DNA from 3 places in the Xanthomonas euroxanthea genome. Region 1 is predicted to be linked to each of the others. Evidence: predicted binding sites of a transcription regulator. Region 1 holds the regulator's gene; each other region holds the start of a gene.
The links. Region 1 encodes HrcA, which represses chaperone genes, less so after heat shock. Its sites were predicted from a motif close to TTNGCACTCNNNNNNNNNGAGTGCNAA; they were not measured.

Region 1 (7,176 bases):
CGAAGATATCGCCAAAGATATCTCCCATGTCCGGGCCACCCGGCCCGCCACCACCGCCCATGCCGTGCTCGAACGCAGCGTGGCCGTGCGCATCGTAGGCGCGGCGCTTGTTGCCGTCCGACAACACCTCATAGGCTTCCTTGCACTCCTTGAACATCGCTTCGGCAGCAGCGTCGCCGGGATTGCGGTCCGGGTGGTGCTTCATCGCACAGCGCCGATACGCCTTCTTCAGCTCCTCGTCGCTGGCGCCACGGGCAACGCCCAGCACTTCGTAGTAATCGCGTTTGCTCATGACAGGGAATCGGGAATCGGGAGACGGGAATCGTTCAAAGCGTACATCCTCAGTAAATCGCAATCGAAAGTGGAAGGATCAGACAACGGGAAGGAGCGATGCCGCAGCACCGCTCCTCCCATTCTCGATTCCCTATTCCCCACTCACGCCTTCTTGTCGTCCTTGACTTCGGTGAACTCGGCGTCCACCACGTCGTCGGCGGCCTTGGAGGCCTGCGCGTTGCCGCTGGCCGCATCGGCGTTGCCGCCCTGCTCTGCCGCGGCAGCGGCGGCGTACAGCGACTGGCCGGCTTCTTCCAGGGTCTTGCTGCGGGCCTCGATCTGCACCTTGTCGTCGCTCTTCATGGCGGTTTCCAGATCCGACAGCGCCGCTTCCACCTTGCCGATCACATCGCCACCGACCTTGCTGCCATGCTCGGTGATCGCGGTGCGGGTGGCGTGGATCAGGCCATCGGCCTGGTTGCGGGCCTGCACCAGTTCCTGGAACTTCTTGTCTTCCTCGCGGTTGGCTTCCGCATCGGCGACCATGCGCTGGATCTCTTCGTCCGACAGGCCCGAACCGGCCTTGATCTCGACCTTCTGCTCCTTGTTGGTCTTCTTGTCCTTGGCCGACACGTGCAGGATGCCGTTGGCGTCGATGTCGAAGGACACTTCCACCTGCGGCATGCCGCGCGGGGCCGGCTCGATGCCGGACAGGTCGAACTTGGCCAGCGACTTGTTGAAGCGGGCCTGCTCGCGCTCACCCTGCAACACATGCACGGTCACGGCCGACTGGTTGTCCTCGGCGGTGGAGAAGGTCTGCGAGGCCTTGGTCGGGATGGTGGTGTTCTTTTCGATGATCTTGGTGAACACGCCGCCCATGGTTTCGATACCCAGCGACAGCGGGGTCACGTCCAGCAGCAGCACGTCCTTGACGTCGCCGGCCAGCACGCCGCCCTGGATCGCAGCGCCCACGGCCACGGCTTCGTCCGGGTTGACGTCCTTGCGCGGTTCCTTGCCGAAGAAATCGGCAACCGCCTGCTGCACCTTCGGCATGCGGGTCTGACCGCCGACCAGGATCACTTCGTTGATGTCGCTGGCGCGCAGGCCGGCATCGTTCAACGCGGTGCGGCACGGCTCGATCGACTTCTTGACCAGGTCCTCCACCAGCGCTTCGAGCTTGGCACGGGTCAACTTGATGTTGAGGTGCTTCGGGCCCGAGGCATCGGCGGTGACGTACGGCAGGTTCACTTCGGTCTGCTGGCTGGTCGACAGCTCGATCTTGGCGCGCTCTGCGGCGTCCTTCAGGCGCTGCAGCGCCAACGGATCCTTGCGCAGATCGATGCCCTGATCCTTGTTGAATTCGTCGACCAGGTACTCGATGACGCGGTTGTCGAAGTCTTCGCCGCCGAGGAAGGTGTCGCCATTGGTGGCCAGCACTTCGAACTGCTTCTCGCCGTCAACTTCGGCGATTTCGATGATCGACACGTCGAAGGTGCCGCCGCCCAGGTCGTACACGGCGATCTTGCGGTCGCCGCCCTTCTTGTCCAGGCCATAGGCCAGGGCTGCAGCGGTCGGCTCGTTGATGATGCGCTTGACGTCCAGACCGGCGATGCGGCCGGCGTCCTTGGTGGCCTGACGCTGGCTGTCGTTGAAGTAGGCCGGCACCGTGATCACGGCCTCGGTGACCTTCTCGCCCAGGAAGTCCTCGGCGGTCTTCTTCATCTTTTCCAGCACGCGGGCGGAGATTTCCTGCGGCGCCATACGCTTGCCATCGCTGGTCTGCACCCAGGCATCGCCGTTGTCGTGGGCGAGGATGCCGTACGGAACGTGCGAGATGTCCTTCTGCACTTCGGCGTCGGTGAACTTGCGGCCGATCAGGCGCTTCACCGCGTAGAAGGTGTTCTTGGGGTTGGTCACTGCCTGGCGCTTGGCCGAGGCACCGACCAGGACTTCGCCGTCCTTGGTGTAGGCGACGATCGAAGGCGTGGTGCGATCGCCCTCGGAATTTTCGATGACGCGGGCCTTGCCGCCGTCCATGATCGACACGCACGAGTTCGTGGTGCCGAGGTCAATACCAATGATCTTGCCCATGGATACGCTCCTGATGATTCTTTAGCTGTGTCCGGCGACGCCGGGTCTGGCTGAGATGTGGGGGTGGTGCGCGGGTGTTCAAGCCACCTGCACGAATCTGCGTTTCGCGCATGCGCCCGGCAGTTCAGCCGGGCGCCACGGTTCAGTCGTGCTTGGCCACGACCACCAGGGCCGGGCGCAGCAGACGTTCGTTGAGCAGATAGCCTTTCTGGAACACCTGCACCACGTGGCCCGGGGCGATGCCCTCGGCCTCGCCCTGGCTGATGGCCTGGTGCTGGTCCGGGTTGAACGGCTGGCCGACCGGGTCGAGCAGGGTCAGGCCGTTGTCGGCCGCAACCTTGAGCAGCTGCTTGTAGGTCATGTCCAGGCCATCGCGCAGCGGGCTGGGCTCGGTGCCGGCCGCGGTCAGGCCGGCGTCCAGGCTGTCGAACACCGGCAGCAGCTCGCCCAGCAGCTTTTCGTTGGCGAATTTGCGCGCGTTCTCGACATCACGGGCGATGCGCTTGCGCTGGTTCTCCAGATCGGCACGCTCGCGCAGGGCATCGGCCTTGACCAGCGCGATCTCGCTGCGCAGCGACTCGATCTCGGCCTTGAGCGGATCGGTCTCGGGTGGGTTCTGGGACAGGTCTTCGGAGTCGAATTCGGGGTGGTCTTGGTTCATGTGCAGTTCCCGGGCAAGCGGAACGCCCGCCCCAACGTCACCCCGTATGTGGGCGCGCACGCGCGTTTCAAGCAAAATGATCGTATCGATCGTTGCCGCTTATCGCGTGCCGGGCGGTTCCATCGCCGCGCCCAGCACCTGGGCGGCGGTCTGCACCAGCGGAATCACCCGGTCGTAGGCCATGCGTTTGGGCCCGATCACGCCCAGCACGCCCAGCACCTGGCCATTGGCGGCGTACGGCGCGGTGACCAGCGAGACGTCGTCCAGCGACACCATGCCGGTCTCCTCGCCGATGAAGATGCGCACGCCCGGCGCCTGGATGGTGCGTTCGAGCAGCTGCAGGATCTCGCGCTTGCTGGCGAAGGCCTCGAACAGCTCGCGCAGCCGGTCCAGGTCCGACAGGTCCTGCACGCCCATCAGGCGGGTCTGCCCGGCCATCACCATGTCGTCGGCATCGGCCGGTACCAGCGCCTCGCTGGCCAGGTCCACGCTGTGCGCCAGCAACTGCTCCATCTCGTTCTTGGCCAGGCGCAACTCGCGCAACAGGCTGGCGCGGATGTCCGCCAGCGCGCGCCCGGCAAATTGCGCATTGAGGTAATTGGCCACCCGCTCCAGCTCGGCCGGCTCGTAGGCCCGGCGCGGCTCGATCACCCGGTTCTGCACCTCGTTGTCGGCAAACACCAGGATCGCCAGCACCCGCCGGGCGTCCAGCGCCACGAAGTCGATGTGCCGGAACGCGAACTGCTCGCGCCGCGGCGCGCTGACCACGCCGACGAAATGGCTCATCGCCGACAGCATCTGCGAGGCACTGCCCAGCAGCGACTGGGTGCCGTTGCCGCTGGCAAGCTCCGCGCGCAGGCGCCGCACCTCCTCCTCGCCCGGTGGCTGCATCTGCACCAGACTGTCGACGAACACCCGGTACCCGTGCGCGGTAGGCACCCGCCCGGCCGATGTGTGCGGAGAGCTGAGCAGCCCCACGTCCTCCAGATCGGCCAGGATGTTGCGGATGGTGGCCGGGCTGACGTCCAGTCCCGCGTGCTGGGCCAGCGTCTTGGAGCCCACCGGCTCGCCGTCGCGGATATAGCGGGCAATCAGCGTCCGCAGCAGCTGGCGAGCGCGGGGGTCGAGCGTTGGGGACTGTGACGCGCGCATGGGATCATCCGGTGAGACTGGGCATAGATAATGTCTGGCCCTGCGGTTGGCAAGCGTCTTATTCCCTGCCCGCCGCTCCCACCCTAAGCTTCCCCAAAGCGTTCACACTCGACCCCATGCTCAGACACCTCTCCATCAAGGATTTCGCCGTCGTCCGCGCCACCGAACTGGAATTCGGGCCAGGCATGACCGTGGTTTCCGGCGAAACCGGCGCCGGCAAGTCGCTGATGGTGGACGCCCTGGGCTTTCTGTCCGGGCTGCGCGCCGACAGCGGCGTGGTCCGCCACGGCGCCGACCGCGCCGAACTGTCGGCCGAATTCCAGCTGCCGGCCCAGCACCCGGGCCTGACCTGGCTGTCGGACAACGAACTCGACGACGATGCGCAATGCCAGCTGCGCCGGGTCATCCGTGCCGATGGCGGCTCGCGTGCCTGGATCAACGGCCGCCCGGTGACCTCCTCGCAACTGGCGGAACTGGCTTCGCGGCTGGTGGAGATCCATGGCCAGCACGAACACCAGGCCCTCATGGCCCGCCACAGCCAGCTCGCCCTGCTCGACGCCTACGCCCGCAACGGCGCGCAGCGCGAGCAGGTGCGCCAGGCCAGCCAGCGCTGGCAGGCCTTGCTGGACGAGCGCGACGCGCTGTCCGCGCAAGGCGATGTCTCCGACCGCATCGATTTTCTGGAACACCAGCTCGGCGAACTGGAACGCGAGGACCTGGACCCGGCCGCGATCGCCGCGCTGGACGTCAATCACCGCCGCCAGGCGCATGCCACCGCCTTGATCGGCGCCTGCGACAGCGTGGCCCTGCAGCTCAATGGCGACGACGGCGCCTGCGCGCTGGGCCTGCTGCAGGACAGCCGCCACGACCTGGCGCGCGTGGCCGAGCACGAGCCACGCCTGGGCGAGGTCGATGCGCTGCTGGACAGCGCGGTCATCCAGATCGAAGAGGCGTTGGCCCTGCTCGACCGCGTGCGCGACGACCTGGAGGCCGACCCGGCCCAGTTCGAGGCGATGGAGCGCCGGCTCGGCCGCCTGCACGATCTGGCGCGCAAGCATCGCGTCACCCCGGACGAGCTGGCCGCCCAGCGCGAGCGCATGAGCCTGGAAGTGGAAAGCCTGCGCGGCGCCGACGAGCGCCTGCAGCAGCTGGACAAGCACATCGAGGCGGCAATCGGCGTCTGGCGCGGTGCAGCCAGCACCCTCAGCGCCAGCCGCACGGCCGCTGCCGAGGCCCTGTCGGCCGCCACCACCACGCTGATCGGCGAGCTGGGCATGGGCGGTGGGCAGTTCCTGATCCAGCTGCAGCCGCAGGACACCCTGCGCCCGGATCCCAATGGCGCCGAGCGGGTGGAGTTCCTGGTCGCCGCCAATGCCGGGCAGCCGCCCCGCGCATTGCGCAAGGTCGCCTCCGGCGGCGAGCTGTCGCGGATTTCACTGGCCATCGAGGTCGCCGCCCTCGGTCTGGACAGCGTGCCGACCATGGTCTTCGACGAGGTCGATTCCGGCATCGGCGGCGCGGTGGCCGATATCGTCGGGCAGAAGCTGCGCGCCCTGGGCGAAGAGCGCCAGGTGCTGTGCGTGACCCACTTGCCGCAGGTGGCCGCCAAGGGCCATGCGCACTATCGGGTCAGCAAGGCGCCGGTGGACGGCATGACCCAGAGCGCGGTCGAACTGCTCGGCCCGCAGGCCCGCCAGGAAGAACTGGCGCGCATGCTGGGCGGGGTGGAAGTCAGCAAGGAAGCCCGCGCGGCGGCACGCAAGCTGCTGCAGAGCGCCTGAGCAGATGGGCGTGGCGCCGGCAGAGCTCGGGGTGGCCGGGCAGCCGATGGCTGCAAACGCACAAGGCGGCCGAAGCCGCCTTGTCGTTGCCGCAATGCCACTGGCTTGCCGTCAGCGCGGGCGCTTCTTGCGCACGTACAGCACCAGCGAGTGCTCTTCCAGCTCGTAGCCATGCTGGGCGGCGATCTGACGCTGCAAGGCCTCGATCTCTTCGCTCTCGAACTCGATCACGTGGCCGGTGTCCACGTCCACCATATGGTCGTGATGGCCGCCGCGATCCAGCTCATAGACCGCCTGGCCGCCTTCGAAATTGTGCTTCAGCACCAGGCCCGCAGCCTCGAACTGGGTCAGCACCCGATACACCGTGGCCAGACCGATTTCGTCGCCATGATCGAGCAGCTGCCGATAGATGTCTTCTGCGCTGAGGTGGTGCTGGTTGCTCTTCTGCTCGAGCAATTCCAGGATCCGCATCCGCGGATGGGTCACCTTGAGCCCGACTTTGCGCAGGTCGTGGGTTTCCATATGTTCTCCGTTCATTGGCGATTTAGCGCCAGCTGCCATCAAACGGGTCGCGGCGACCGGCGGGAGTGTATCATCGGCGTGATTTCCTCAGCACTTAATCCCCGATGCGTAATCTCCTGCTGGTCGCCGCCGTTGCTCTTTCCACCGCTGGCTGCGGCATCATCTACAAGCAGCCGATCTACCAGGGCAATCTGATCAAACAGAATGCCGTGGAGCAACTGCAGGTAGGCCAGAGCAAGCAGCAGGTCAGCGCGTTGCTGGGTACCCCCTCGATTCCCGACCCGTTCCATTCGCAGCGCTGGGACTACACCTCCACCCAGCGCGTGGACCGTCTGGCGCGTACCGAGATCAAGAACTTCACCGTGTTCTTCGAAAACGAGCAGGTCGTGCGCTGGGAAGGCGATTATTTCCCGTCGCAGGACGAGCAGCTGGCCAAGTCGGCGCCCAAGCAGTTCGGCCGCAATCTGGCCCGCGACAAGAAGAAGCAGCGCGGCCGTTGATGCGCCTGCTTGGCGGTCTTGCGGTCGCCTGAGTGTCGGTCAAATCAGAAAACGCATCCCTTTGAACGGATGCGTTTTTTATTTGCCTGGTCGAAACGACTGGTTGATCGCGGACGACGGTGCCGAGCCAGCTGCCGATAGCTGGGGCTTTCAGTCAGATGTTTTGCATCACCCTGCGCCGGTCCAGGCCACCGAG
Region 2 (7,176 bases), 2.4 Mb from region 1:
TGCGCGACTGAATCAAGTGTCAGTCCTGAAGCCGCGCTGTCCGCCACAACAGCCGCAGTTTGCGACGCTGTCGGCATCGATGCAAGCCGCGCCCGGGCTGCCCAGGGCGCCTCACGAAGACGGAATAATGAGCGACAAACCGCTGACCGATTTGACTTTTTCCACGTTCGACCTGCATCCGGCGCTGATCACCGGGCTGGAGAGCGCCGGGTTCACCCGCTGTACCCCGATCCAGGCGCTGACCCTGCCGGTCGCGCTGCCGGGCGGCGATGTCGCCGGCCAGGCCCAGACCGGCACCGGCAAGACCCTGGCGTTCCTGGTGGCAGTGATGAACCGCCTGCTGATCCGCCCGGCGCTGGCCGACCGCAAGCCGGAAGACCCGCGCGCGCTGATCCTGGCGCCCACCCGCGAGCTGGCGATCCAGATCCACAAGGATGCGGTCAAGTTCGGCGCCGACCTGGGCCTGCGCTTTGCACTGGTCTACGGCGGGGTGGACTACGACAAGCAGCGCGAGCTGCTGCAGCAGGGTGTGGACGTGATCATCGCCACCCCGGGCCGGCTGATCGACTACGTCAAGCAGCACAAGGTGGTCTCGCTGCACGCCTGCGAGATCTGCGTGCTGGACGAAGCCGACCGCATGTTCGACCTGGGCTTCATCAAGGACATCCGCTTCCTGCTGCGGCGCATGCCCGAGCGCGGCAGCCGGCAGACCCTGCTGTTCTCGGCCACGCTCAGCCATCGCGTGCTCGAGCTCGCCTACGAGCACATGAACGAGCCGGAAAAGCTGGTGGTCGAAACCGAGACCATCACCGCCGCACGGGTGCGCCAGCGCATCTATTTCCCGTCCGACGAAGAAAAGCAGACCTTGCTGCTGGGCTTGCTGTCGCGTAGCGAAGGCGCGCGCACCATGGTGTTCGTCAATACCAAGGCGTTCGTCGAGCGCGTGGCGCGCACGCTGGAGCGGCATGGCTACCGGGTCGGCGTGCTGTCGGGCGATGTGCCGCAGAAGAAGCGCGAGTCGCTGCTCAACCGCTTCCAGAAGGGCCAGCTCGAGATCCTGGTCGCCACCGACGTGGCCGCGCGCGGCCTGCACATCGACGGCGTCAAGTACGTCTACAACTACGATCTGCCGTTCGATGCGGAAGATTACGTGCACCGCATCGGCCGCACCGCGCGGCTGGGCGAAGAAGGCGATGCGATCAGCTTCGCCTGCGAGCGCTATGCGATGAGCCTGCCGGACATCGAGGCCTATATCGAGCAGAAGATCCCGGTCGAGCCGGTGACCGCCGAGCTGCTGACGCCGCTGCCGCGCACCCCGCGCGCGCCGGTGGAAGGCGAGGAGGCCGATGACGACGCTGGCGACAGCGTGGGTACGATCTTCCGCGAGGCGCGCGAGCAGCGGGCCGCCGAAGAGCAGCGTCGCGGCGGTGGTCGCAGCGGCCCGGGCGGCGCATCGCGCAGCGGCAGTGGCGGCGGTCGTCGCGACGGCGGCAGTGCCGATGGCAAGCCGCGTCCGCGTCGCAAGCCGCGGGTGGAGGGCGAAGCCCCGGCAGCGGCCGCGCCGGGCGAAACGCCGGTGGTTGCCGCCGCGTCGGTCGAGGCACCGTCCACCATCGTGGCCGATGCCGAGCGCGCACCGCGCAAGCGTCGCCGCCGCCGCAATGGCCGCCCGGTCGAAGGGGTCGAGCCGGCAGTGGCCTCCACACCGGTTGCCGCACCCGCCGCACCGCGCAAGCCCACCCAGGTGGTCGCCAAGCCGGTGCGCAGCGCGGCCAAGCCGTCCGGCAGCCCGTCGCTGCTGAGCCGTATCGGTCGTCGCCTGCGTTCGCTGGTGTCGGGCAGCTGATCGCACGCAGTGCCAATCGCATCGCCGGGCTCCGGCGATGCGACGCAAGCGCTGGCGCTCCGGCATAATCGCTGGATGACCGTTCTGCGTTTCGACAACGTCAGCAAGCACTACGCCGGTGGCCACCAGGCGCTGACCGATGTCAGCTTCGAAGTGGCCGATGGCGAGATGCTGTTCGTGACCGGCCACTCCGGCGCCGGCAAAAGTACCCTGCTCAAATTGATCCATCTCAGCGAGCGGCCCAGCCAGGGCACGGTGCTGCTGGGCGAGCGCAACCTGCTCAAGGTGCGCGGCCGGCAGATTCCGCTGCATCGTCGTCAGGTGGGTGCGGTCTACCAGGACCATCGCCTGCTCAACGACCGCAGCATCGCCGAGAACGTGGCCTTGCCGTTGATCCTGCGCGGCACCCGCCGTGCCGAGATCGGCAAGCGCGTGCGTTCGGCATTGGAGCGGATCGGGCTGGCCCATCGCGAGAAGGCGCTGCCGTCGCAGTTGTCGGCCGGCGAGCAGCAACGCGTGGGCATTGCCCGCGCCATCGTCGGCGAGCCGCGCCTGTTGGTGGCCGATGAGCCCACCGGCAATCTCGACCCGGCACTGGCTGCCGAAATCATGCAGTTGTTCGCCGAGCTGCCGGCACGCGGTACCAGCGTGCTGGTGGTCAGTCACGACCTGGCCCTGCTCAAGCAGATGCGCAAGCGCGTGCTGATCCTGGACCACGGCCGGCTGGTCGACGACATCTCGCCGCAGGATCTGGCCGAATGAGCAAGCCCGCCAATACCGAAGCCGTCGCCCCCTCGCGGTTCGGCGTGTGGATCGACCACCATCTGCACAGCATCGCCTTCAGCCTGGGGCGGGCCATGCGCAAGCCCTGGGCCACCTTGCTGACCATCGTGGTGATGGCGCTGGCGCTGGCCTTGCCGCTGGGGTTGTCGATCGCGCTGGACAACGTCAAGTTGCTGGCCGGCAGCGTGCAGCAGTCGCGCGAGATCAATCTGTTCCTGAAGGTCGAGATCGGTGCCGAGGCCGCGCAGGCGCTGGCCGGTGAACTGCGTGGCCGCCCGGACGTTGCCCAGGTCACGTTGCGCACGCCGGCGCAGGGGCTGGCCGAGCTGCGCGAGAGCGCCAAGCTCGACGAGGCGATCGACGCACTCGGCGACAACCCGCTGCCCACGCTGTTGATCGTCACGCCCACCGAGACGGCCGACGATGCGCAACTGGCCGGCGCACTGCAGGCCTTGCCGCAGGCCGACCAGGTGCAGCACGACGCGCTGTGGCGCAAGCGCCTGGATGGCTGGCTGCATTTCGGCGAGCGGCTGGTGCAGGTGCTGTCGGCACTGCTGGGGATTGGGGCGGTGCTGGTGGTCGGCAACACGGTGCGGCTGGATATCCAGTCGCGGCGCGAGGAAATCGGCGTGCTGCAATTGTTGGGCGCCAGCGATGGCTTCATCCGGCGCCCGTTCCTGTATCTGGGTGCCTGGTACGGGCTCGGTGCCGGCGCCGTGGCGCTGGCACTGATCGCCGCCTCCGGGCTGGCGCTGCGCGCGCCGTTGGCGAGCCTGGCCGACAGTTACGGCAGCTCCTTTACCCTGCACGGGCTGGATCTGCTGCATTCTGCGATGGTGCTGGTCGGCACCCTGGTCCTGGGCTGGCTGGGCGCCTGGCTGGTGACCGGCCACTTCCTTCGCCAGACCCGTCCCACCGAGACCTGAGGCCTGCCATGCATCCACCAGATCTCAAGCATCTGATCAGCGACGCGCCGCGCGTGATGGTGGTGGATGGCTCCAAGCTGGTGCGCAAGCTGATCGCCGATGTGCTGCAGCGCGACCTGCCCAACGTGCAGGTGATCGGCTGCTCCAGCATCGCCGAAGCGCGCCAGGCGCTGGAAGCCGGTGCGGTGGATCTGGTCACCACCTCGCTGTCGCTGCCCGACGGTGACGGCCTGACGCTGGCGCGCAGCGTGCGCGAGGCGGCCGGGCAGGCCTATGTGCCGGTGATCGTGGTCTCCGGCGACGCGCAGCAGCATCTGGTGGAGCGTCGCTTCACCGAGTACGTCACCGACTACTTCGACAAGGCGCTGGGCCACGAAGCCCTGGCGACCTTCATCCGCGGCTATGTGCAGCCCGAGCCGGTGGTCGGCGCGACCGTGCTGTACATCGAGGACAGCCGTGTGGTGGCCGAGGCAACCAAGCGCATGCTCGAGCGGCAGAGCCTGAAGGTCATCCACGTACTCACCGCCGAGGACGCCTTTGCGCTGCTGACCGCCGAATCGCTGGGCCGCACCGAGCGCCGCATCGACGTGGTGCTGACCGACGTCACCCTGAAGGGCGAGCTCAACGGCCGTGACGTGGTCGAGCGCATCCGCATCGATTTCGCCTACGGCAAGCGCCGCCTGCCGGTGCTGGTGATGACCGGCGACACCAATCCGCGCAACCAGTCCGAACTGCTGCGCGCCGGCGCCAACGATCTGGTGCAAAAACCCATCGAAGAACGTCTGCTGGTGACCAAGGTGCTGTTCCAGCTGCGCCTGGCACGGCTCGAGGACCAGGCCGTCACGCTATGACCGACGTGGCTGAAGTGGAAGCGCGTATCCAGCTGGAACCGTCATGGAAGGCGCGGGTGGGCGATTGGCTGCTGCGCCCGGAGATGCAGGCGCTGTCTGCATTCCTGCGCCAGCGCAAGGCGGCCGGGGCGCGGGTGTTCCCGCCGGGTCCGCAGATCTTTGCCGCCTTCGACGCCACCCCGTTCGAGCAGGTCAAGGTGGTGATCCTGGGCCAGGACCCGTATCACGGCGAAGGCCAGGCGCATGGGCTGTGTTTTTCGGTGCTGCCCGGCGTGCCGGTGCCGCCGTCGCTGCTCAACATCTACAAGGAGATCCAGGACGACCTGGGGATTGCGCGGCCGGACCATGGCTATCTGATGCCGTGGGCGCGCCAGGGCGTGCTGCTGCTCAATGCGGTGCTGACGGTGGAGCAGGGCCGGGCCGGCGCGCACCAGAACAAGGGCTGGGAAGGCTTTACCGACCATGTCGTGGAGACCCTCAACCGCGAGCGCGAAGGCCTGGTGTTCCTGCTCTGGGGCAGCTACGCGCAGTCCAAGGGCAAGGTCATCGACCAGGCGCGCCATCGCGTGTTCAAGGCCCCGCATCCGTCACCGTTGTCGGCGCATCGCGGCTTTCTGGGCTGCCAGCACTTTTCCAAGACCAACGAACACCTGCAGCGCCGCGGTCTGGGCCCGATCGACTGGTCGCTGCCGCCGCGCAACACGCTGGACACCACTTCGGCCAGCGGCTGAACGGCGCTGGCGCCGTTGCATTTCGCGACGTGGTTGTCACGGTCTGCGCAGGGCGGCGGTGGTAGCGTAGGAGCCAGAATTCGGAAACTGCGCCGTAGAACGACGGCGATGCCAAAAGCCCGAACGTCCTATAAATGGAACGCTGGGAACTCTTCCTGTACCCGGCAGTCCAATAGTTCGACTGCTAAGATGGTGCCCTATGAACCAGATTACCTCGACTGCCCTTGTGGCAAACAATCTCCCGATTCCCAGTGCGCTCGGTTCGCTGGACGCCTACATCGGTGCCGTGCACCAGATCCCGGTGCTGTCGGTCGATGAGGAACAGAATCTCGCCCGTCGCTTCCGTGACGAGCTGGATCTGGATGCCGCGCGCGAACTGGTCCATTCCCACCTGCGCTTCGTGGTGCACGTCGCCCGCGGCTACAACGGCTACGGCCTGCCGCTGGGCGACCTGATCCAGGAAGGCAATATCGGCCTGATGAAGGCGGTCAAGCGCTTCGACCCGGAAATGGGCGTGCGCCTGGTCAGCTTCGCGGTGCATTGGATCCGTGCCGAGATGCACGAGTTCATCCTGAAGAATTGGCGCATCGTCAAGGTCGCCACGACCAAGGCGCAGCGCAAGCTGTTCTTTAACCTGCGTAAGTCCAAGACCCGCCTGGGCTGGCTCAATGCCTCGGAAGTGACGGCCGTTGCCAAGGACCTGAACGTCTCCGAGCGCGAAGTGATGGAGATGGAGTCGCGTCTGTCCGGTCGCGATATCGGCTTCGATGCCTCGTCTGACGAAGACGACGATCACGGCCCGCCGTCGCCGGTGAGCTACCTGGTGGCCAACGACGAAGATCCGTCGCAGGCCTATGAGCGTCACGACAGCGAAGACAATCAGCTGCAGTTGCTGCGCGAAGGCATGGCCGGTCTGGACACGCGCTCGCGCGACATCGTCAAGCGTCGCTGGCTGGATTCCGACTCCAAGGTGACGCTGCAGGAGCTGGCCGACGAGTACGGCGTGTCGGCCGAGCGTATCCGCCAGATCGAGGCGAACGCGCTGAAGAAGATGAAGGCACTGTTCGTGGCCTGATCCTTCGATCATGCCCCAGGTGTTGCACAAACGGCCCGGTCTTCCGGGCCGTTTGCATGTGTGGTGCTGGCGATACGTCGCGTGCGAAGACGCTGGGCTATCCACTGCTGATCGACCACGCACTGCGGCCGCCCGCGCTATTCCGGCAGGCGCGCCACCGGCAGGTGCCAGCCGTAGCGGATGGCCATGAAACGCAGCCCGAAACAGACCAGCGCGCCGGTCGCCAGCGACCAGGCCTGTGGCACCGCGAGCACGTGCCCGATCGCGACCAGGCCGCCGCCGGCCAGCGCGGCGACGGCGTACAGCTCGGCTTGCAGCACCACCGGCGTACGCGCCACCAGCAGATCGCGGGCGATGCCGCCGCCGATGCCGCTGAGCATGCCCAGCAAGGTCGCGCTGAGCGGGCTGAGCTGGTAGTCGAGCGCCTTGCTGGTGCCGTAGACCGCAAACAGCGCCAGCCCGGCCGCGTCGAACAGCTGCACCGGGTTGCGCAGCCGCTCCACCGCCGCATGCCAGTAGAAACCAGCCACGCCGGCCAGGCAGGCGACCAGCAGGTACTGCGGATGCACCAGCGCCGCTGGCGGGGTGGCGCCGATCAGCACATCGCGCACGATGCCGCCGGACACCGCCGCCGCGCACGACAGCACCAGCACGCCGAACAGATCCAGGCGATTGCGCACCGCCACGGTGGCGCCGCTGAGGGCGAACACGAAGGTACCGAGCAGATCCAGCAGGAACAGGAGAGTGGCCACGATCAGACCGTCGCATCAGGCCGCACAGCATCGCGTACGGCCCGTGGCGCTGTCATCCGTCCTTGCTGCTGGGCGGCGGGTCGTCGGTGGCGCCGCCGAAAATGATGCGCGCGGCACGCTGGTAGCTCCAGTACGCCATCGCCCAGTTCACCAGCACCACGAAGCGGTTGCGGAAGCCGATCAGGAAGTACACGTGCGCGGCCAGCCAGAAC
Region 3 (7,176 bases), 1.2 Mb from region 1:
TAGTTGGCCAGCCGGTCCCAGCCGCCGGCTTCGCGCCGGGTGAGCTGACGGATCAGGTTCAACGAGCGCCCGGTGTCGGCGTCCTGAAACGGGCCCAGATATGCGTACGGCGGGTCGTAGGTCCAGCGGCCGATGCTGCGGTTGGCCGACAGCGTGGCCCAGGCTTCGGTGTGCTCGCCGAATTTCCAGGTGCCGTAGAGATAGGCCGAATAATCCTCGCTGCCGGTGACCAGCCCCCAGTCACCGTAGTCGCGCGCCACGCCGCAGTAATCGCCGGCATTGGTGACCACCCCGGTGTTCTGGTCGTAGCTCAGCCGTTGCCCATCGATGAACTCGCCGCCGAAGCGCGCGCAGGTGCCGGCAGGTGGCGCCAGGCGTTCGCTGGTGTTGGCATCGACCAGGCTCAGGCCGGTGAACGGGTTGAAGCCGTAGCGGCGGTTCTGGCCGGTCCAGTTGGAATAGGACATGTCGTCGGAGTCGTCCATCTGCGGGCGATCGCGCCCGTTCAGCGGGTCGCGCCGGGTGGCCTGCAGCGCGTAGGTCAGGCTCCAGTTCTCGCCGGTGCGCCCGCCCGCCCATGACACGTCGAAACTGTCACGGCCGCCTTCGGTCGCAGTGCCGCCGCGCAGGCGCACCTGGTCGCCCTGGTAGTCGCGCTTGAGGATCACGTTGACCACGCCGGCCACCGCGTCCGAGCCGTAGATCGCCGAGGCGCCGCCGGTCAGGATGTCGATGCGTTCCACCGCCGCGGAGGGGATGTTGCTGTAGTTGGAAAAGTTGCTTTCGCCGCCGTACGGCAGCGGGTAATCGGCCACGCGGTGGCCGTTGACCAGCAGCAGCGTGCGGCCCGGCCCCAGGTCGCGCAGGTTGATCGGCGAGGCATTGGGCGTGTGCGAGCCCCATTGCGTATCGGCCTCCACCGAGCCCTGCTGGTTCATGCTGTTGAGCACGTCGTAGACGGTGGCAAAGCCCTCCTGCTGGATCTGCTGCGCGGAGATGGTGACCACCGGCTGCGCGCCTTCGACCTGCGCGCGCTTGATGCGCGAGCCGGTGACGCTGACCGCGTCCAGCGTGGAGGTGGCACGCGGTTGATCCGGCTCGGCCTGCTGGGCAGTGGCCGACGGTGCGACGGCGGCGGTCAGGGCAAGGGACAAGGAAATCGACAAGGCAAGGCGATGACTGCGGCAGTTCATAAGATCCCCGGGAGAGGCCGGCATGGCCGGCGTGGCGTTCCACTGCAACGACGCCTGCGAGCGATGCACCGCATCGCCGCCCCCTGTCCGATGGCCCCCCGACCGTTCGGCGCAAGCGCCTGCCCAGCGACGCTAGGGTTGCGATGACATCGGTGTCAACACCTTGTCATGCAAGTGTGATTGACGTCGCGATCTGCGCGGTTTTGCGATGGTGCACACGGTTGGGGCCGCGAGCCGGTTGCGCGGGCTGGTGGTGCATCGGCGCAGCGTAGGAGCGCACCCGGGCGCGACCGGGGCATTCCCGGTAAACGCCTCGTCGCGCCCAGGTGCGCTCCTACGGGTCATGGGGTCATGGGGTCGTGGCTCATGGGGGTTGCGTGGACCAGGCACGACCAATCGACGATCGCCTCTTGCGGTATCCACGACCGGCCACAAAAAAACCCCGCCTTTCGGCGGGGTCCTTTTTTGCTGCAACAACCGGTGGGGCTGGATCAGAAATCCATGCCGCCCATGCCGCCCATGCCACCGCCGGCCGGCATCGCCGGCTCGTCCTTCTTCGGTGCATCGGCCACCATGGCTTCGGTGGTGATCATCAGGCCGGCGATCGAGGCTGCGTTCTGCAGCGCCGAACGGGTGACCTTGGTCGGATCCAGGATGCCGAACTCGACCATGTCGCCGAACTCGCCGTTGGCCGCGTTGTAACCGTAGTTGCCGGTGCCTTCCTTGACCTTGTTCAGGATCACGGACGGCTCTTCGCCGGCATTGGCCACGATCTCGCGCAGCGGGGCTTCCATCGCGCGCAGGGCGATCTGGATGCCGTGGGTCTGGTCTTCGTTGGCACCGGTCAGGTTACCGACGGCCACCAGCGCACGCACCAGGGCCACACCGCCGCCCGGGACCACGCCTTCTTCGACGGCTGCACGGGTGGCGTGCAGGGCATCTTCGACGCGGGCCTTCTTTTCCTTCATTTCGATTTCGGTCGAGGCGCCGACCTTGATCACTGCAACGCCACCGGCCAGCTTGGCCACGCGCTCCTGCAGCTTCTCGCGGTCGTAATCGGACGAGGTGTCCTCGATCTGGGTCTTGATCTGGCCAACGCGGGCTTCGATCGTGGCCGAGTCGCCGGCGCCGTCGATGATGGTGGTGTTCTCCTTGGAGACCTGCACCTTCTTCGCACGGCCCAGGTCCTTGATCGTGGCCTTCTCCAGCGCCAGGCCCACTTCCTCGGAGATCACGGTACCGCCGGTCAGCACGGCCATGTCTTCCAGCATCGCCTTGCGACGGTCGCCGAAGCCCGGTGCCTTGACGGCCACGACCTTGACGATGCCACGGATGGTGTTGACCACCAGGGTCGCCAGCGCTTCGCCTTCGACTTCTTCAGCGACGATCAGCAGCGGCTTGCCGGCCTTGGCCACGCCTTCCAGCACGGGCAGCAGGTCGCGCACGTTGGAGATCTTCTTGTCGTGCAGCAGGATGAACGGGTCGTCCAGGTCGGCCGACTGGCTCTGCTGGTTGTTGATGAAGTACGGGGACAGGTAGCCGCGATCGAACTGCATGCCCTCGACCACGTCCAGCTCGTTTTCCAGGCCCGAGCCTTCTTCAACGGTGATCACGCCTTCCTTGCCGACCTTCTGCATCGCTTCGGCAATGATGTTGCCGATCGACTCGTCCGAGTTGGCCGAGATGGTGCCGACCTGGGCAATCGCCTTGTCGTCGGTGGTGGGCTTGGAGATGTTCTTCAGCTCGATGACGGCGGCCTTGACGGCCTGGTCGATACCGCGCTTGAGGTCCATCGGGTTCATGCCGGCGGCCACGGCCTTGGCGCCTTCGCGGATCAGGGCCTGGGCCAGCACGGTGGCGGTGGTGGTGCCGTCGCCAGCGTTGTCGTTGGTCTTGGAAGCGACTTCCTTGACCATCTGCGCGCCCATGTTCTCGAACTTGTCAGCCAGTTCGATTTCCTTGGCGACGGACACGCCGTCCTTGGTGATGGTCGGCGCGCCGAAGCTCTTCTCGAGCACGACGTTGCGGCCCTTCGGGCCCAGGGTGGCCTTGACGGCATTGGCAAGCACGTTGACGCCACGGACCATGCGGGTACGTGCGTCTTCACCGAAACGAATGTCTTTAGCAGCCATTGGTATGTAACTCCGGAAATGGGGAATTGGGAATGGGGAATCGGTAGATCAACAGCGTGAATCGGGCCTGGGTGGGATGGCGAAGGGCGCTAGCCGCTTTGCCTATTCCCGATTCCCAACTCCCGATTCCCGGCGCATAGCGCCTGATCAGCCGATGACCGCCAGGATGTCGTCTTCGCGCAGCACCTTGTACTCGACGCCTTCGGACTTGTAGCTGCTGCCGGCGTACTGGCCGTAGATGACCTTGTCGCCGACCTTGACCACCGGCGCGCGCAGGCTGCCGTTGTCCAGGGGCTTGCCGGCGCCGATGGCGACGACTTCACCCTTGGTGGACTTTTCCTTGGCGGAGTCCGGGATCACGATGCCGCCGGCGGAAACTTCGTCGGCTTCGATCGGCTTGACTACAACGCGGTCGTGAAGCGGCTTGATGCTCATAGAGAAAGACCCTCTTAAGTGATTGATTGGTCTGGAAATTATCGGCGATGTTAGCACTCGCATGTGACGACTGCCAGCACAGCGCGCGGAAAAAACCCGACAGAGCGGGTGCGGGCCAGAGATTGTGCTGTGTGGGCAGCTTTCAAGGGCTGGGGGCAAAAATTTTTTCGCCGGGCAGTCCCGGTCCACAGCTGGCAGGGCCGCTGGCGGGAGCCGGCGGGCAGTTCGCCAGGTGGCTGCGAGCGGGCGGGTTTGCCACCGGACTGCGCAACGGGCTGCGGCGCCTGGCGGCACTGGGCACTGGGCACTGGGCACTTGGCACTGGCACTGGCACTTGGCACTTGGCACTTGGCACTTGGCACTGGCACTTGGCACTGGCACTGGCACTGGCACTTGGCACTGGCACTGGCACTGGCACTGGCACTGGGCACTTGGCACTTGGCACTTGGCACTTGGCACTGGGCACGGGGCACGGGGCACGGGGCACTGAGCGGTAAGCGGTAAGCGGGTTAGCCGAGTCACCGGGCCAGCCGCACTAAAAATGGAACCAGGTTCCACCGATTGTCATGCGCACGTCTTACAGTCGGCAACGCATTCCCCGATCACAAGGAGCTGTCGATGAGGTTGCCGTCCCGTGCCCGTGTTTCCCCCTTGCGCTGGTCCCTGCGCTGCGCGCTTCCCCTGGCCTGTGCCTTCGCGCTGGCCGCCCCTGCCGCCCACGCGGCGGTGTTCATCAACGAACTGCATTACGACGACGCGGGCGCCTCCGGCGACAGCGGCGAAGGCGTGGAGGTGGTGGCCACCGCCGGCGAATCGCTGAGCGGCTACCGCATCTATCTGTACAACGGCAGCACGCCGGGTGCGGCCACGGTCTACGTCAACACCGCGGTGCCGGCCGGCAGCCTGGTCAGCTGCGGCAGCCAGGTGCGCGTGGCCACGGTCGGCTATGCCAGCAACGGCGTGCAGAACGGGCCCAACGACGGGGTGGCGCTGGTCGATCCCAACGGGCAGCTGGTGCAGTTCCTCAGCTACGAAGGCGCCATCACCGGCAGTGGCGGCCCCGCCGCGGGCGTGACCAGCCAGACCCTGCCGGTCAGCGAGAGCAACAGCAGCGCGGTCGGCAGCTCGCTGCAACTGACCGGCACCGGCAGCAGCGCGGCCAACTTCAGCTGGTCCGGCTCGTCGGCGCAGACCTTCGGCGCGTGCAACCGCGGCCAGAGCTTCAACGGCAGCGGCGGTGGCGGCGAGACCGGCGGCGCACCGACGATCACCAGCACCACCCCGACCCAGGGCGCGACCGGCTTCCCCGCCGCAGGCGACCTGAGCGTGGGCTTCAGCGAGGCGGTGACGCTGGGCAGCGGCGCCTTCGCGCTCAGCTGCGCCAGTTCCGGCACGGTGGCGCTGAGCTACCCGACCAGCGGCACCCGCTTCAGCCTGTCCACCAACACCGCGCTGGTGGGGGGCGAGCGCTGCACCCTGGCGATCACCGCCAGCGCCATCCGCGATGCCAGCGGGCTGAGCCCGGCCGCCAACCAGGCCATCGCCTTCACCGTAGCCACCGCCAGCGGCGGCGGTACCGGCTATTACGCGCGGGTCAACACCGCCAATGCCAGCCAGTTGCGCTGCTCGCTGCACACCGTGATCAAGGGCCACACGGTCTATCCGTACAGCGGCTCGGGCACCAGCACCTGGACCATCCTGGAAATGGCCGACGAGGATCCCAACAACAGCGGCCGGATCCTGGACGCCTACCGCAACCGCAGCTACGCCAAGGGCAGCGACCGCGCCGGCACCGGCAGCGGGCTGACCTACAACCGCGAGCACACCTGGCCCAACTCGCTGGGCTTTGGCAGTGCCAGCGGCGACAAGGGCCTGCCGTATGCGCCCTACACCGATACCCACATGCTGTATCTGACCGACACCGCCTTCAACGCCGACCGCGGCAACAAGCCCTACGCGGCCTGCACCAGCAGCTGCGGCGAGCGGGTCACCGAGGTCAACGACGGCAGTGGCGGCGGCAGCGGGCGCTATCCGGGCAATTCCAACTGGGTGCGCACCCCCGACGGTAACGGCGGCACCTTCGAGGTGTGGGGCAAGCGCAAGGGCGACATGGCGCGTGCGGTGATGTACATGGCGATCCGCTATGAAGGTGGCACCGACGCAGCCACCGGGCAGTCCGAGCCGGACCTGGAGCTCACCGACGACCGCAGCAAGATCGTGCAGACCTCGGCCTCGCCGGCCTACATGGGCCTGCTGTCCACGCTGCTGGCCTGGCACCAGGCCGACCCGCCGGACGATGCCGAGCGCGCCCGCAACCAGGTGATCTTCAGCTTCCAGGGCAACCGCAATCCGTTCGTTGACCACCCCGAATGGGCGACGTCGAGCCTGTTCACCTCGGCCAAGCCGGCCAGCTGCCAGCTGGCCGAGTGATCCAGACCGGCCCGGCGCGCAAGGCGTCGGGCCGGGCGTCGGCCTGCGGCGGCAACCCACACCATCGCCCGCGCGGCGAACGTGCGCGGCCGCCAGCCCGCGACGTCCGACGTTGTGCCCTTCATCCGGCACATCGCCATCGCGTCCTTGCATGCGCGAGCCGCCGGCGCGCGGGCACCGCCGCCCGGCCACCCGGCCGCCAGGCCTGGCGAAGTTGACGCCCTGTTCCGGAATCTGCTGTCGATCCCCTGCAGACAGGGGATTACACTGCGCGGTCACATGAGCGCCGCTTCCCTCCATCTATTGTTCAGCACCTGCCCGGACGCCGACAGCGCCGAGCGCATTGCGCGCGCGCTGCTGGACGAACGCCTGGCCGCCTGCGTCACCCAGTTGCCCGGCGTGCAGTCGCTGTATCGCTGGAACGGGGCGATCGAGCGCAGCCAGGAAGTGCAGCTGTTGATCAAGACCTGGGAAGACCGCGTGCCGGACGCCATCGCGCGGCTGCGGGCGCTGCATCCGTATGAACTGCCGGAGGCGATCGCGGTCCAAGCCAGCGCCGGGCTGCCGGCGTATCTCGATTGGGTCCGGGCCGAAACCCGCAAGGAATCCTGACGTCCATGAAGTCTCTGTCCCGCTGGATCGCCCGCTGCGCACTGCTGGCCGTACCGTTGCTCGCCGCACCGCTGGCGCTGGTGGCGCCCCTGCCCGCGCAGGCCGCGGTCAGCGAGGCCGACCTGCTGCCGGTGGACCAGGCCTTCACGCTCAGCGCCACCGCCGACAGCCGCGACAGCATCGCGCTGCGCTGGAAGATCGCGCCGGGCTACTACCTGTATCGCCACCGCATCAGCGTCAAATCCGGGCAAGGCTTTGCCGCCGGCGAGCTGGCGCTGCCGGAAGGCCAGAGCAAGCACGACGAGTTCTTTGGCCAGGTGCAGACCTACCGCAAGCAACTGCAGGCCAGGCTGGCCGGCAAGGCCGATGCCGGG

Region 2: the regulator HrcA is predicted to act here: its motif matches at 5,299-5,325, upstream of rpoH (RNA polymerase sigma factor RpoH).
Region 3: the regulator HrcA is predicted to act here: its motif matches at 3,811-3,837, upstream of H7A86_RS02650 (co-chaperone GroES).

Annotation. Positions count from the first base shown of each region.
Region 1 covers NZ_LR861803.1:1,835,495-1,842,670, reverse strand. The annotation lists gene dnaJ (molecular chaperone DnaJ) at 1-292, opposite strand, end outside; gene dnaK (molecular chaperone DnaK) at 436-2,364, opposite strand; gene grpE (nucleotide exchange factor GrpE) at 2,507-3,025, opposite strand; gene hrcA (heat-inducible transcriptional repressor HrcA) at 3,125-4,177, opposite strand; gene recN (DNA repair protein RecN) at 4,294-5,958, shown strand; gene fur (ferric iron uptake transcriptional regulator) at 6,070-6,480, opposite strand; gene H7A86_RS07870 (outer membrane protein assembly factor BamE) at 6,585-6,980, shown strand.
Region 2 covers NZ_LR861803.1:4,328,174-4,335,349, reverse strand. The annotation lists gene rhlB (ATP-dependent RNA helicase RhlB) at 128-1,846, shown strand; gene ftsE (cell division ATP-binding protein FtsE) at 1,922-2,608, shown strand; gene ftsX (permease-like cell division protein FtsX) at 2,605-3,555, shown strand; gene H7A86_RS18090 (response regulator) at 3,564-4,406, shown strand; gene ung (uracil-DNA glycosylase) at 4,412-5,137, shown strand; gene rpoH (RNA polymerase sigma factor RpoH) at 5,337-6,212, shown strand; gene H7A86_RS18075 (trimeric intracellular cation channel family protein) at 6,350-6,964, opposite strand; gene H7A86_RS18070 (NAD(P)/FAD-dependent oxidoreductase) at 7,017-7,176, opposite strand, start outside.
Region 3 covers NZ_LR861803.1:620,197-627,372, reverse strand. The annotation lists gene H7A86_RS02660 (TonB-dependent receptor plug domain-containing protein) at 1-1,193, opposite strand, end outside; gene groL (chaperonin GroEL) at 1,685-3,325, opposite strand; gene H7A86_RS02650 (co-chaperone GroES) at 3,473-3,760, opposite strand; gene H7A86_RS02645 (endonuclease) at 4,379-6,190, shown strand; gene cutA (divalent-cation tolerance protein CutA) at 6,470-6,802, shown strand; gene H7A86_RS02635 (protein-disulfide reductase DsbD family protein) at 6,808-7,176, shown strand, end outside.